DNA from 2 places in the Streptomyces sp. NPDC014995 genome. Region 2 is predicted to be linked to the other one. Evidence: riboswitches for the same ligand, from Rfam matches in the RefSeq annotation. Region 2 holds a riboswitch; the other holds the start of a gene.

Region 1 (5,884 bases), on a different contig from region 2:
CAGCCGCACCTCACGCCGGTCGGCCGGGCTCACCACGCGTTCGACGAAACCGGCGGCCTGCAACCGGTCGCACAGCCGGCTGGTCGACGGCGGCGTGGAGGCGAGGGAGTCGGCGAGCGTGCGCAGATTGATGTCCTGGTGGTGTTCGAGGATCAGCAGCACGCGCAGCTGGGAGGCGGAGGCGGGCGCGGTCGAGGCCCGGCCCCACAGGACCTCCAGCAGTTCCGCGGCCGTCGCGGTCACCCGTGCGACCTCGTCGGGCTCCGGGCGGTGGCGGAAGGCAGTCACGGTCACACTCTCGCAGGCACTGGGACGACCGCCAGCGTACTAGGGCCTGTCGTGCGGATCGGGTCGCAGGGAATCGACGGCGTCTCGTCGGCGCGGATGCGCGTGCCAGGACCCGCGTCCGCGACCTGTTCCGCACGACGGGCCCTGGCCGGGCGGAGCGAGGAGCCGAGGACAGGTGCCGCGGGGCGACCGGCGCGTTCGCGGCGAAGGGCCTCGTCACAGCGTACGAGGCCGACATGTTTTCCCGAAGGGTTGGTGATTGACCATCGTGAAGAGACTGGTGATCGCGGAGCGCGCCCTGCGTACGGCGGCACCCCACGAATTGCTCGACGCTGTCCGCCGTGTACTGGTCGAGCAGTACACGGCGGACTCCGTCGAGCTGTTCCTGGCCGACTACGGCCTGACGGTGCTGCAACCGGTGTCCGAGCAGCCGCGGTCCGGGGGACCGGTGGCGGTGCACGACAGCCCGGCCGGCCGGGCCTTCGGCGCGCAGGAACCGTTCGTGGAACCCGTCCGCGACGGACTGGTGCGCGCCCACCTGCCCGTCACCGTGCGCGGTGACCGGCTCGGCGTGCTGACGGTGACCCTGCCGGAGCAGGCCGACGCCGACAGGGAGGAGCTGGCGGAGATCGCGCAGGTGCTCGGGCGCGAGCTGATCGTGGCCGAGCGGGACACCGACCGCTACGTCCGGGCCAGACGTAGGGACCGGCTCACCCTGGCCGCCGAGATGCAGTGGCAGCTGCTCCCGGGCCGCTCCAGCACCCGCCCCGAGTACGAGCTGGGGGCCCAGCTGGAGCCCGCCTACGGCGTCTTCGGCGACACCTACGACTGGTCTGCGACGGCCGACCACCTGATGCTGTACGTCGCCAACGGCATGGGCGAGGGCACCGAGGCCTCCCTGCTGACGAACCTGGCCGTCAACGCGCTGCGCAACGCACGGCGGGCCGGCATCCCCCTCGCCGACCAGGCGGCCCTGGCCGACCAGGCCGTGCACGCCCACTACGGGGGCCGCTGCTACCTGTCGGCCCTCATGCTCGACGTCGAACTCGCCACGGGGCGCGCCCAGGTGGTGGACGCCGGTTCCCCGCAGCTGCTGCGGCTGCGGAGGGGGACCGTGGAACGGGTCCACTTCGACGCCCAGTTGCCGCTCGGCATGTTCGAGGAGACCGACTACGTGGCGCAGGAGTTCCGGATCGAGCCCGGCGACCGCCTGGTCTTCGTCAGCGACGGCGTCCACGCGGTCACCTCCCCCGGCGGCGAGGCGTACGGGGACGCCGCCCTCGGCCGGGCGATCCTGTCCACGCGTCTGCTGCCCGCCGCCGAGGTCCCGCACGCGGTCCTGCGGGAGCTGCCGCGCCATCGCGGCCGACGGGCCCCGGACGACGACGCCCTGGTGGTCTGCCTGGACTGGCGCGGCCGCTGAACCCCCGGTGGGCCCGGCCTCCCCACGGCGCGGATCCGCTCGGCCAACGGCGGGTGTTCCTGTGGTCGAGATCACCGGTGACCGCGCCGCCGGGGCCCCCGGAGCCCCGCCGGGGGACCCCCGTGCGCCGGGGTGTGAGCCGTCGTCCGCCGCCCGCGCGCCCCCGTTGCCGCTTGTCACCGCCCCGGTCGGCGCACTACTGTCACCACGCCTTGGTGAACGGGAAATCCGGTGTGATGCCGGTGCGGCCCTCGCCACTGTGATCGGGAAGTCCGGCTCCGGCCCTTGCGGGCAGCCACTGGGTCCTCGGACCCGGGAAGGCGGAGTACGGGCGGTGGTACCCGTCAGCCAGGAGACCGGCCAAGGCGCGTCAACCATCCACGAGGTGCTGGAGAGGGTCTGCTGAGCCATGCACATAGCCGAGGGTTTTCTGCCTCCGGTGCACGCGGTCGCCTGGGGCGTCGCGTCGGCGCCGTTCGTCGTCCACGGAGTCCGCGCACTGGGCCGCGAGGTCCGGGAGCACCCCGAGAGCACCCTGCTCCTCGGTGCCTCCGGGGCTTTCACGTTCGTACTGTCCGCCCTCAAGCTGCCCTCGGTGACCGGGAGTTGTTCGCACCCCACCGGCACCGGGCTGGGCGCCATCCTCTTCCGGCCGCCGATCATGGCGGTGCTGGGCACCATCACCCTGCTGTTCCAGGCGCTGCTGCTCGCCCACGGCGGCCTGACCACGCTCGGCGCCAATGTCTTCTCGATGGCGATCGTCGGCCCGTGGGCCGGTTACGGCATGTACCGGCTGCTGCGGCGGTACGCCGTGCCGCTGATGGTGGCGGTGTTCTTCGGCGCGTTCGTCGCCGACCTGTCCACCTACTGCGTCACGAGCGTGCAGCTGGCGCTCGCGTTCCCCGACCCGAGCAGCGGGTTCCTGGGCGCACTCGGCAAGTTCGGCTCCATCTTCGCCGTCACGCAGATCCCGCTCGCGGTGAGCGAGGGTCTCCTGACGGTGCTGGTGATGCGGCTTTTGGTGCAGTCCAGCAAGGGCGAACTGACCCGGCTCGGCGTGCTCGTGGCCGGCCGGCCGGCGCCGACCGGGACGGAGGCGGTGGCCCGATGAACCGGAACACGAAGATCAACGTCCTGCTGCTGGCCGTGGTGGTCGCGCTGGCCGTGCTGCCGCTGGCCCTGGGCCTCGGCGACCACAAGGAGCAGCCGTTCGCGGGCTCCGACGGCGAGGCGGAGACGGCGATCACCGAGATCGAGCCGGACTACGAGCCGTGGTTCTCGCCCCTGTACGAACCGCCGTCCGGGGAGATCGAGTCGGCGCTGTTCTCCGTCCAGGCGGCCCTGGGCGCGGGCGTCCTCGCCTACTACTTCGGCCTGCGCCGGGGCCGGCGTCAGGGCGAACTGCGGGCGCGGGCGCGCTGGGAGGCCCAGGACTCCGCGGGGGACCCGGACCCGGAGCGCCCCGACGGCGCGGGAAGCCCCGACGGCGCCGCAAGCCCGGACGGCGCCGAGCGCCCGGAGCGCGTGGAGAGCGCGCCGGACACCGAGAAGTCCACGACGGGACGGGTCTGATCGCTCGTGCTGCCGATCGACGCGGCGGCGCACAGCAGTCGCTGGCGCCGCCGTCATCCCGTGGACAAGGCCGTACTCGGACTCGGCCTCACCGTGCTCGCGATCTCGCTGCCGCCCTGGCCGGGCGCGGCCCTGGTGCTGGTGGCGGCGCTCGCCCTGCTGCTGGGCCCGGCGGGGGTGCCGGCCCGCCGGCTGTGGCGCGCCTACCGGGTGCCGCTGGGGTTCTGCGCGACCGGCGCGGTCACACTGCTCGTCCAGGTGGGCGGTCCCGGCGGGTTCGTGAGCCTGGCCGACGGCGGGGCCGTGCGGGCCGGGGAGTTGATGCTGCGTTCGTCGGCCGCCTCCCTCGGCGTGCTGCTGTTCGCGTTCACCACTCCGATGTCCGACCTGCTGCCGCGCCTGGTGCGGGCCGGTGTGCCCGCGCCGGTCGTCGACGTCGCCCTGGTGACGTACCGCATGAGCTTCCTGCTGCTGGACTCCGTGCGCCGGATCCGGGAGGCGCAGGCGGCCCGGCTCGGGCACACCTCCCGGGCGGCCGAGTGGCGTTCCCTGGCCGGCCTGGGGGCCACCGCGTTCGTGCGGGCCTTCGACCGGGCGGCGCGGCTCCAGACCGGCCTCGCCGGACGCGGCTACGACGGCACCCTGCGCGTCCTGGTGCCCGAGGCCCGCGTCTCCGCCCGTTTCACGGCGGCCGCCGCCGGGCTCCTGGTGGCCCTGGCCGCCCTCACCTTCGTACTGGAAAGGCCCCTGACATGAGCGAGCTGGTCGCCCTGCGAGGCGCCTCCTTCGCCTACGAGGACGGCCCGACCGTGCTCGACGACCTCGACTTCGGGATACGCGAGGGCCGCGCGCTCGCCCTCCTCGGCCGCAACGGCAGCGGAAAGACGACACTGATGCGGCTGCTCAGCGGCGGACTGCGCCCGCGCACCGGTGAGCTGACCGTCGAGGGCCGCCCGGTGGCGTACGACCGCAAGGGGCTGACCCGGCTGCGGACGACCGTGCAGCTGGTGGTGCAGGACCCGGACGACCAGTTGTTCGCCGCGTCCGTCGCGCAGGACGTGTCGTTCGGGCCGTTGAACCTCGGCCTGCCCGATGCCGAGGTGCGGGCCCGGGTGGCGGAGGCGCTGGCCGCCCTGGACATCACCGCCCTCGCCGACCGCCCCACCCACCTGCTCTCCTACGGCCAGCGCAAGCGGACCGCGATCGCGGGCGCCGTGGCGATGCGGCCCCGCGTCCTGATCCTCGACGAACCGACCGCCGGACTCGACCCCGACGGCCAGGAACGCCTCCTCGCCACCCTCGACGACCTGCGCGCGTCCGGTACGACGGTGGTGATGGCCACCCACGACGTCGACCTCGCCCTGCGCTGGGCCGACGACGCGGCCCTCCTCACCCCCTCGGGCGCCCACACCGGCCCCGCGGCCACGGCCCTGGCCCGCACGGACCTGCTCCGGCAGGCGGGACTCCGGCTGCCCTGGGGCATCGCCGCCGCCCGACTGCTGCGTTCCCAGGGGTTGTTGGCCGAGGGGGACGACGGCCCCCGCAGCCCGGACGAACTGGCCGCCCTGACGGCGTCGCCCGCCGCTCCCCCGGTACCGGCCGACGGCTGATCCCCGGCCCGCGCGTGTCGGCGCGGCGCCCGGTGGAACCCGGTGTCACGGAAGGAAGGTCCGCCGACGCCCGGGAGGCGCGTGTGTCTGTCCCCGACACCACGTACCGTCGCATCCGCCAGGAGGTCACGGAGCGGGCCGACGCGCTCTGGGACATCGCGTCGGCACTGCACGCCGACCCCGAGTACGCCTTCGCCGAGCGGCGGGCGGCCACGCTCCTCACGGGTGAACTGCGCCGGGCCGGGTTCGACGTGCGGCAGGACGTGGCGGGGATGCCGACCGCCTTCACCGCGCGCTCCGGCGAGGGGCGGCCCGCGGTGGCGCTGCTGCTGGAGTACGACGCGCTGCCCGGCCTCGGACACGCCTGCGGGCACAACCTGATCGCCGCCGCGGGCCTCGGGGCGGCGCTCGCCGCCCGCGCCGTGGTGGAGCCCGGTGCCGGGTCGGTGCTGGCGGTGGGCAGCCCGGCCGAGGAGGGCGGCGGGGGCAAGGTCCGGGAGGTGGAGGCGGGCGTCTTCGACGACGTGGACGCCGCGCTCATGTTCCATCCGGGGGTGTACGACTGGGCCCGCGCACCGCTGACGGCGCAGGAACAGTACCGGGTCGGTTTCCACGGCCGCGCCGCCCATCCGACGGGCAACCCCACGGAGGGCGTCGACGCGCTCGCGGCCCTCGTCGAACTGTTCAACGTGCTGGCCGCGCTCGGCCGGCGCCTGCCGGAGGCCTCCCACGTCCAGGGCATCATCACGCACGGCGGCAAGGCCACGAACATCGTCCCCGAGTACGCGGAGGGCCTGTTCGGCCTGCGCGCCGCGACCACACAGGCCCTGGACGACCTGGCCGGGCAGCTGCGTTCCGCCGCCGCGGGGGTGGCGCAGGCCACCGGCACCACGTGCGCCGTCGAGCGGGCCACGGTCCGCTACGAGCACTTCCGCGACAGCGAGGCGCTCTCCGGTCGCTTCGCCGCGCACCTGGGCCGCGCCGGGATCGC
Region 2 (5,884 bases):
GCAGACCCCGGCTGCGGAACCAGTAGACGTACGCGAAGGCACCGTAGAAGAACAGGCCCTCGATGCACGCGGCGAAGCAGATGAGGTTGAGCAGGAAGCGGCGGCGGTCGGCCCTGGTCTCCAGCCGGTCCAGCTTCTCCACCGAGTCCATCCAGCGGAAGCAGAACTCGGCCTTCTCGCGGATGGACGGGATGTTCTCGACCGCGGCGAAGGCGGCCGCGCGGTCCTCCGGATCGGGCAGGTAGGTGTCCAGCAGGGTCAGGTAGAACTGGACGTGCACGGCCTCCTCGAAGAGCTGTCGGCTCAGGTAGAGCCGGGCCTCGGGGGAGTTGATGTGCTTGTACAGCGTCAGCACCAGGTTGTTCGCGACGATCGAGTCGCCCGTCGCGAAGAACGCGACCAGGCGGCCGATCAGGTGCTGCTCGGCGGGCGTCAGCTTCGCGAGGTCGGCGACGTCCGAGTGGAGGTCGACCTCCTCCACGGTCCAGGTGTTCTTGATGGCGTCCCGGTAGCGCTCGTAGAAGTCCGGGTAGCGCATCGGGCGTAGAGTCAGCTCGAAGCCCGGGTCGAGCAGGTTCTTGGCGTTGCTGGTCATCACTGGCAGGCCTCGCAGGACTCGGGGTTTTCCAGGGAGCAGGCGACGGCCTCTTCGGAGGTCACCTGCTGTGCGGGGACGGTGGCTTGGGCCTGGGCGGCGCGGGCGATGCGGGTCGCCGGGCGCGAGCGCAGGTAGTACGTCGTCTTCAGGCCCGACTTCCAGGCGTACGCGTACATCGAGGAGAGCTTGCCGATGGTCGGCGTCTCCAGGAACAGGTTCAGGGACTGCGCCTGGTCCAGGTACGGGGTGCGGGCCGCCGCCATGTCGATCAGGCCGCGCTGCGGGATCTCCCAGGCGGTGCGGTACAGGGCCCGTACGTCCTCGGGGATCCACGTGAAGCCCTGCACCGAGCCGTTCGCGTCGCGCAGCGCCTCACGGGTGCGCGCGTCCCAGACGCCCAGCGCCTTCAGGTCCCGCACCAGGTAGGAGTTGACCTGGAGGAACTCGCCGGACAGCGTCTCGCGCTTGAACAGGTTGGACACCTGCGGCTCGATGCACTCGTACACGCCGGCGATCGACGCGATGGTGGCGGTCGGCGCGATGGCGAGGAGCAGGGAGTTGCGCATGCCGACGGCCGCGATGCGCTCGCGCAGGGCCGCCCAGCGCTCCGGCCAGGTGAACTCGACGCCGTAGTGGTCGGGGTGCAGGACGCCCCGGGCCGTACGGGTCCTGTCCCAGGCCGGCAGCGGGCCGCTGCGCTCGGCGAGGTCGGCGGAGGCCTCGTAGGCGGCGAGCATGATCCGCTCCGCGATACGGGTGGAGAGCGCCTTGGCCTCCGGCGAGTCGAAGGGCAGCCGCAGCTGGAAGAAGACGTCCTGCAGGCCCATCGCGCCGAGGCCGACGGGACGCCAGCGGGCGTTGGAGCGGCCCGCCTGCCCGGTCGGGTAGAAGTTGATGTCGACGACGCGGTCGAGGAAGGTCACGGCGGTACGGACGGTCTCGTCGAGCCGTTCCCAGTCGAGGTCGCCGGCCGCCCGGTCGACGAAGGCGCCCAGGTTGACCGAGCCGAGGTTGCAGACCGCCGTCTCCCCGTCGTCCGTGACCTCCAGGATCTCCGTGCAGAGGTTCGAGGAGTGGATGACGTGACCCGGCTCGGCCGTCTGGTTGGCCGTGCGGTTGGCGGCGTCCTTGAAGGTCATCCAGCCGTTGCCGGTCTGCGCGAGGGTGCGCATCATACGGCCGTACAGCTCGCGGGCCGGGAGGGTCTTCTTCGCGAGGCCCGCCTCCTCGGCCCCGCGGTAGGCCGCGTCGAACTCCTCGCCCCACAGGTCGACCAGCTCGGGCACGTCGGCCGGGGAGAAGAGGGACCACGGGCCGTCGGCGTCGACCCGGCGCATGAACTCGTCCGGGATCCAGTGCGCGAGGTTCAGGTTGTGCGTCCGGCGGGCGTCCTCACCGGTGTTGTCGCGCAGCTCCAGGAACTCCTCGATGTCGGAGTGCCAGGTCTCCAGGTAGACCGCGGCCGCGCCCTTGCGCCGCCCGCCCTGGTTCACGGCGGCGACCGAGGCGTCGAGGGTCTTCAGGAACGGGACGATGCCGTTGGAGTGCCCGTTGGTGCCGCGGATGAGGGAGCCGCGGGAGCGGATGCGCGAGAAGGAGAGCCCGATGCCGCCGGCGTGCTTCGAGAGGCGCGCGACCTGGTGGTAGCGGTCGTAGAGGGAGTCCAGCTCGTCCTTGGGGGAGTCGAGGAGGTAGCAGGACGACATCTGGGGGTGCCGGGTGCCGGAGTTGAAGAGCGTGGGGGAGGAGGGGAGGTAGTCGAGGCGGCTCATGAGCCCGTAGAGCGCGGCGACCTCGTCGACGGACCGGGCGCCCGTCTCCGCATCGGACACCGTGTTCTCGGCGAGCCCGGCGGCGACGCGCAGCAGGAAGTGCTGGGGGGTCTCGACGACCTTGCGGGTGATCGGGTGGCGCAGGAGGTAGCGGCTGTGGAGGGTGCGCAGACCGAAGTAGCCGAAGCGGTCGTCGGCGTGCGGGTCGACCAGGGCGTCGAGGCGGGCCGCGTGGACCCGGACGAACTCGGCGGTGCGATCCGCGATGAGGCCCTCGCGGTGGCCGACGGCGACGGACTCCGTGAAGGAGGTGACGCCCTGGGAGGCGGCCTCGGCGCGGATGCCGATCGTCAGCAGGCGGGCGGCCAGCCGGGAGTAGGCGGGGTCCTCGGAGATGAGGCCGGCGGCCGCCTCCGTGGCCAGCTCGCGCAGCTCCGTCTCGTCCGCCCGCGCGGACCGGCCGCGCAGGGCGGCGGCGGCGACCCGGCCGGGGTCGGCGTCGGGGAGGTCGGCGGTCAGCTCGGTCAGGGTTCGCAACAGCGCGGCTCCGGGACCGTCGTCCCCGGCCGGTGTCGTGGACGGTGCGGCTGAAGCCGGATCGGCTGGCGCGATGGTCACGTGGGGGCTCTCCCTCGCTCGGCGGGGGCCTGGCGGAGGGCAGGGGGCAGCACACGAGCGCGCACGGCGTCGCGTCCACCGGCCCACTCCACGAGGCCCGGACGTCAGGCACCCGGAACGGTCGGACCGGGCGCACTGTCGGCAGGTCCTCGGACTGAACAGGCGTGCGGAAACACGCAAGTACACCGTTGCGGGACAGTTCCGGATTCGCACCGGATTCCCCTGCGGCGACAGCGAGCATGAGCATACATCTTGTGCCGGGCTGCCGTGCTACCCCCAGATGTTGTGTCGCGGTGGCTTCACAGCGTCAACTTGTAGGTGAGCAGGGTGATGTCGTCCAGGTGCGGGAGGGGGTTCCAGTCCCGCTCGGGTGTGCGGACGAACCCCAGGCGTTCGTAGATGCGGTGAGCCGCGTGCATGGTCCGCTGGGTGGACAGGACGACGGCCGTGCAGCCGGGCGTGGACCGGGCCCGTTCGACGCAGAACCGGACCAGGGCCTCACCGGCGCCCCGGCCGCGCGTTTCGCGGGCGACGGCGAGCATCCGTATCTCGGCCTCGCCCGGGCCCGCGATGTCGGCCATCGGGCCGCCGGACGGTACGAAGGTGACGCCGCCGAGGATCCTGTCCCCCTCCGCGGCGACCAGGACGTCGGCTGCGGCGGCCCGTCCGGCCACGTCTCTCAGGTGGTGCAGGTACCCGTCGCTCTCGCCGAAGTCGAGCAGGCCGTCGTCGAGGTAGGCGCGGGCGGTGATGTCGCCGAGGACGACGTGTTCGGTGGGTTTCACTTCCCGGATGAGGATGTCCATGGGACGAGTGTGGACGACAACGGGCCGCCGTCGGTCCTGCTCGACGGCGGCCCGCTGCGGGTCGGGCTGGTCTCCGGCTCAGGTCACCAGGCCGGCGTCAGTGGCTCGTGCCCGCCGTGGCCGGCGGCAGTTCCACCTGGACGCCCGGGTCGCCGGCGTCCGCGGTGTAGTCCTCCGGGCTCGTCTCGTCGATGCCCTCCGGGGCCTTCAGCGCCTTCAGGACGAAGGTCAGGACGACCGTCACGACCAGGTTCAGGACGAACGCCGTCAGACCGATGTAGCCGATCTCGCCGATGCCGGGGATCTCCTTCGCCGAGCCGCCGAAGTGCTTCTGGGTGGGCGAGGCGACGCCGTACGCGGCCACCGTGCCGTACACCATGCCGACCGCCCAGCCCGCGAGCAGCGCCCAGCGGTGGAACCAGCGCGTGAACAGGCCGCCGACCAGGGCCGGGAAGGTCTGCAGGATCCAGATGCCGCCCAGGAGCTGGAAGTTGATGGCGACCGTCTTGTCCATCGTGAGGACGAAGGCCAGGGCGCCCACCTTCACCAGCAGGGAGACCAGCTTGGAGACGCGGGTCTCCTCCTTGGGCGTCGCGTCCGGCTTGATGAAGTCCTTGTAGATGTTGCGGGTGAAGAGGTTCGCGGCCGCGATGGACATGATCGCCGCCGGGACCAGCGCACCGATGCCGATCGCCGCGAAGGCCACGCCCGCGAACCAGGCCGGGAACATGTTCTCGAACAGCTGCGGGATCGCCAGCTGCCCGTTGGTGACCTTCACACCGGCCGCGATCGCCATGAAGCCCAGCAGGGCCAGCAGGCCGAGCATGAGGGAGTACAGCGGCAGGATGGTGGTGTTGCGGCGGATCACCTCACGGCTCTTGGAGGAGAGGGTCGCCGTGATGGAGTGCGGGTACATGAAGAGCGCCAGCGCGGAGCCGAACGCCAGCGTGGCGTACGTCCACTGGCCCGCCTCGGCCGGCACCAGGGCGCCGCGCGGCTTGTCCGTCGCCGGGTTGACCTGCGCGTAGGCGTCTCCGGCCTTGGCGAAGATGTCGTCGAACCCGCCCAGCTTGATCGGGATGTAGATGATCGCCACCGCGATCACGATGTAGATCAGCGTGTCCTTCACGAACGCGATCAGTGCGGGGGCGCGCAGACCCGACGAGTACGTGTACGCGGCCAGCACACCGAAGGCGATCAGCAGCGGCAGGTCCTTGACGAACCAGTTGGTGTTCTCGCCGCCGCCGACGCCCATCACGTCCAGCACCGCCTGGATGCCGACGAGCTGGAGCGCGATGTACGGCATGGTCGCCAGGATGCCGGTGAGGGCCACGGCCAGGGACAGGCCCTTGGAACCGAAGCGGCCGCGCACGAAGTCCGAGGTCGTCACGTACCCGTGCTTGTGCGAGACCGACCACAGGCGCGGCAGGAAGGTGAAGATCAGCGGGTACACCAGGATCGTGTACGGCACCGCGAAGAAGCCGGCCGCGCCGGCCGCGTAGATCGCCGCCGGGACCGCCACGAACGTATAGGCCGTGTACAGGTCACCGCCCAGCAGGAACCAGGTGATCCAGGTGCCGAACGACCGGCCGCCCAGGCCCCATTCGTCGAGGCTGTGCTCGTTCTCGGCCTTGCGCCAGCGCGCGGCCAGGAAGCCCATGACCGTGACGGCCAGGAAGAAGAAGATGAAGACGGCGAGTGCCACGCCGTTCACGCCGTCGTTCACCGCGACGCACCGCCCTTCGCGGAGGAACGGGCGCGCTGGTCACGCCGCCACAGCGTGTAGGCGACCATCGTGAGAACGGTCGAGATCAGGACCCACGCCATCTGGTACCAGTAGAAGAACGGGATGCCGATGAACTTCGGCTCCACCTTCGCGTACGAGCCCACCCACAGCATCGCCACGAAGGGCGCGAACAGGCAGAGGCCGATGACGACGCGTACGGGCGTCACCACCGGCCCTCCGGACACTTCAGGCGCTTCTGACATCGGGCGCTCCGTCCCCTCGTTGATCACGTGTGCGACGCAGGCGAAATGTAGGTGACGGATAAAGCCCAGCGGAAGACCTCGTCCGGATATCGGTCCCCAGT

Evidence for each region. Region 2 has a riboswitch for cobalamin ahead of ACF1A1_RS14070 (ribonucleoside-diphosphate reductase subunit alpha). Riboswitches for the same ligand answer to the same signal wherever they lie in the genome.
Region 1: another riboswitch for cobalamin. It lies ahead of ACF1A1_RS26075 (energy-coupling factor ABC transporter permease); the one in region 2 lies ahead of ACF1A1_RS14070 (ribonucleoside-diphosphate reductase subunit alpha).

The regions. Positions count from the first base shown of each region.
Region 1 covers NZ_JBIBVX010000013.1:198,103-203,986, reverse strand. The annotation lists gene ACF1A1_RS26085 (MarR family winged helix-turn-helix transcriptional regulator) at 1-294, opposite strand, end outside; gene ACF1A1_RS26080 (PP2C family protein-serine/threonine phosphatase) at 557-1,711, shown strand; cobalamin riboswitch at 1,908-2,091, shown strand; gene ACF1A1_RS26075 (energy-coupling factor ABC transporter permease) at 2,121-2,822, shown strand; gene ACF1A1_RS26070 (energy-coupling factor ABC transporter substrate-binding protein) at 2,819-3,283, shown strand; gene cbiQ (cobalt ECF transporter T component CbiQ) at 3,290-4,039, shown strand; gene ACF1A1_RS26060 (energy-coupling factor ABC transporter ATP-binding protein) at 4,036-4,893, shown strand; gene ACF1A1_RS26055 (amidohydrolase) at 4,977-5,884, shown strand, end outside.
Region 2 covers NZ_JBIBVX010000006.1:87,950-93,833, reverse strand. The annotation lists gene ACF1A1_RS14075 (ribonucleotide-diphosphate reductase subunit beta) at 1-595, opposite strand, end outside; gene ACF1A1_RS14070 (ribonucleoside-diphosphate reductase subunit alpha) at 595-2,988, opposite strand; cobalamin riboswitch at 3,111-3,270, opposite strand; gene ACF1A1_RS14065 (GNAT family N-acetyltransferase) at 3,288-3,794, opposite strand; gene mctP (monocarboxylate uptake permease MctP) at 3,892-5,520, opposite strand; gene ACF1A1_RS14055 (DUF3311 domain-containing protein) at 5,517-5,783, opposite strand.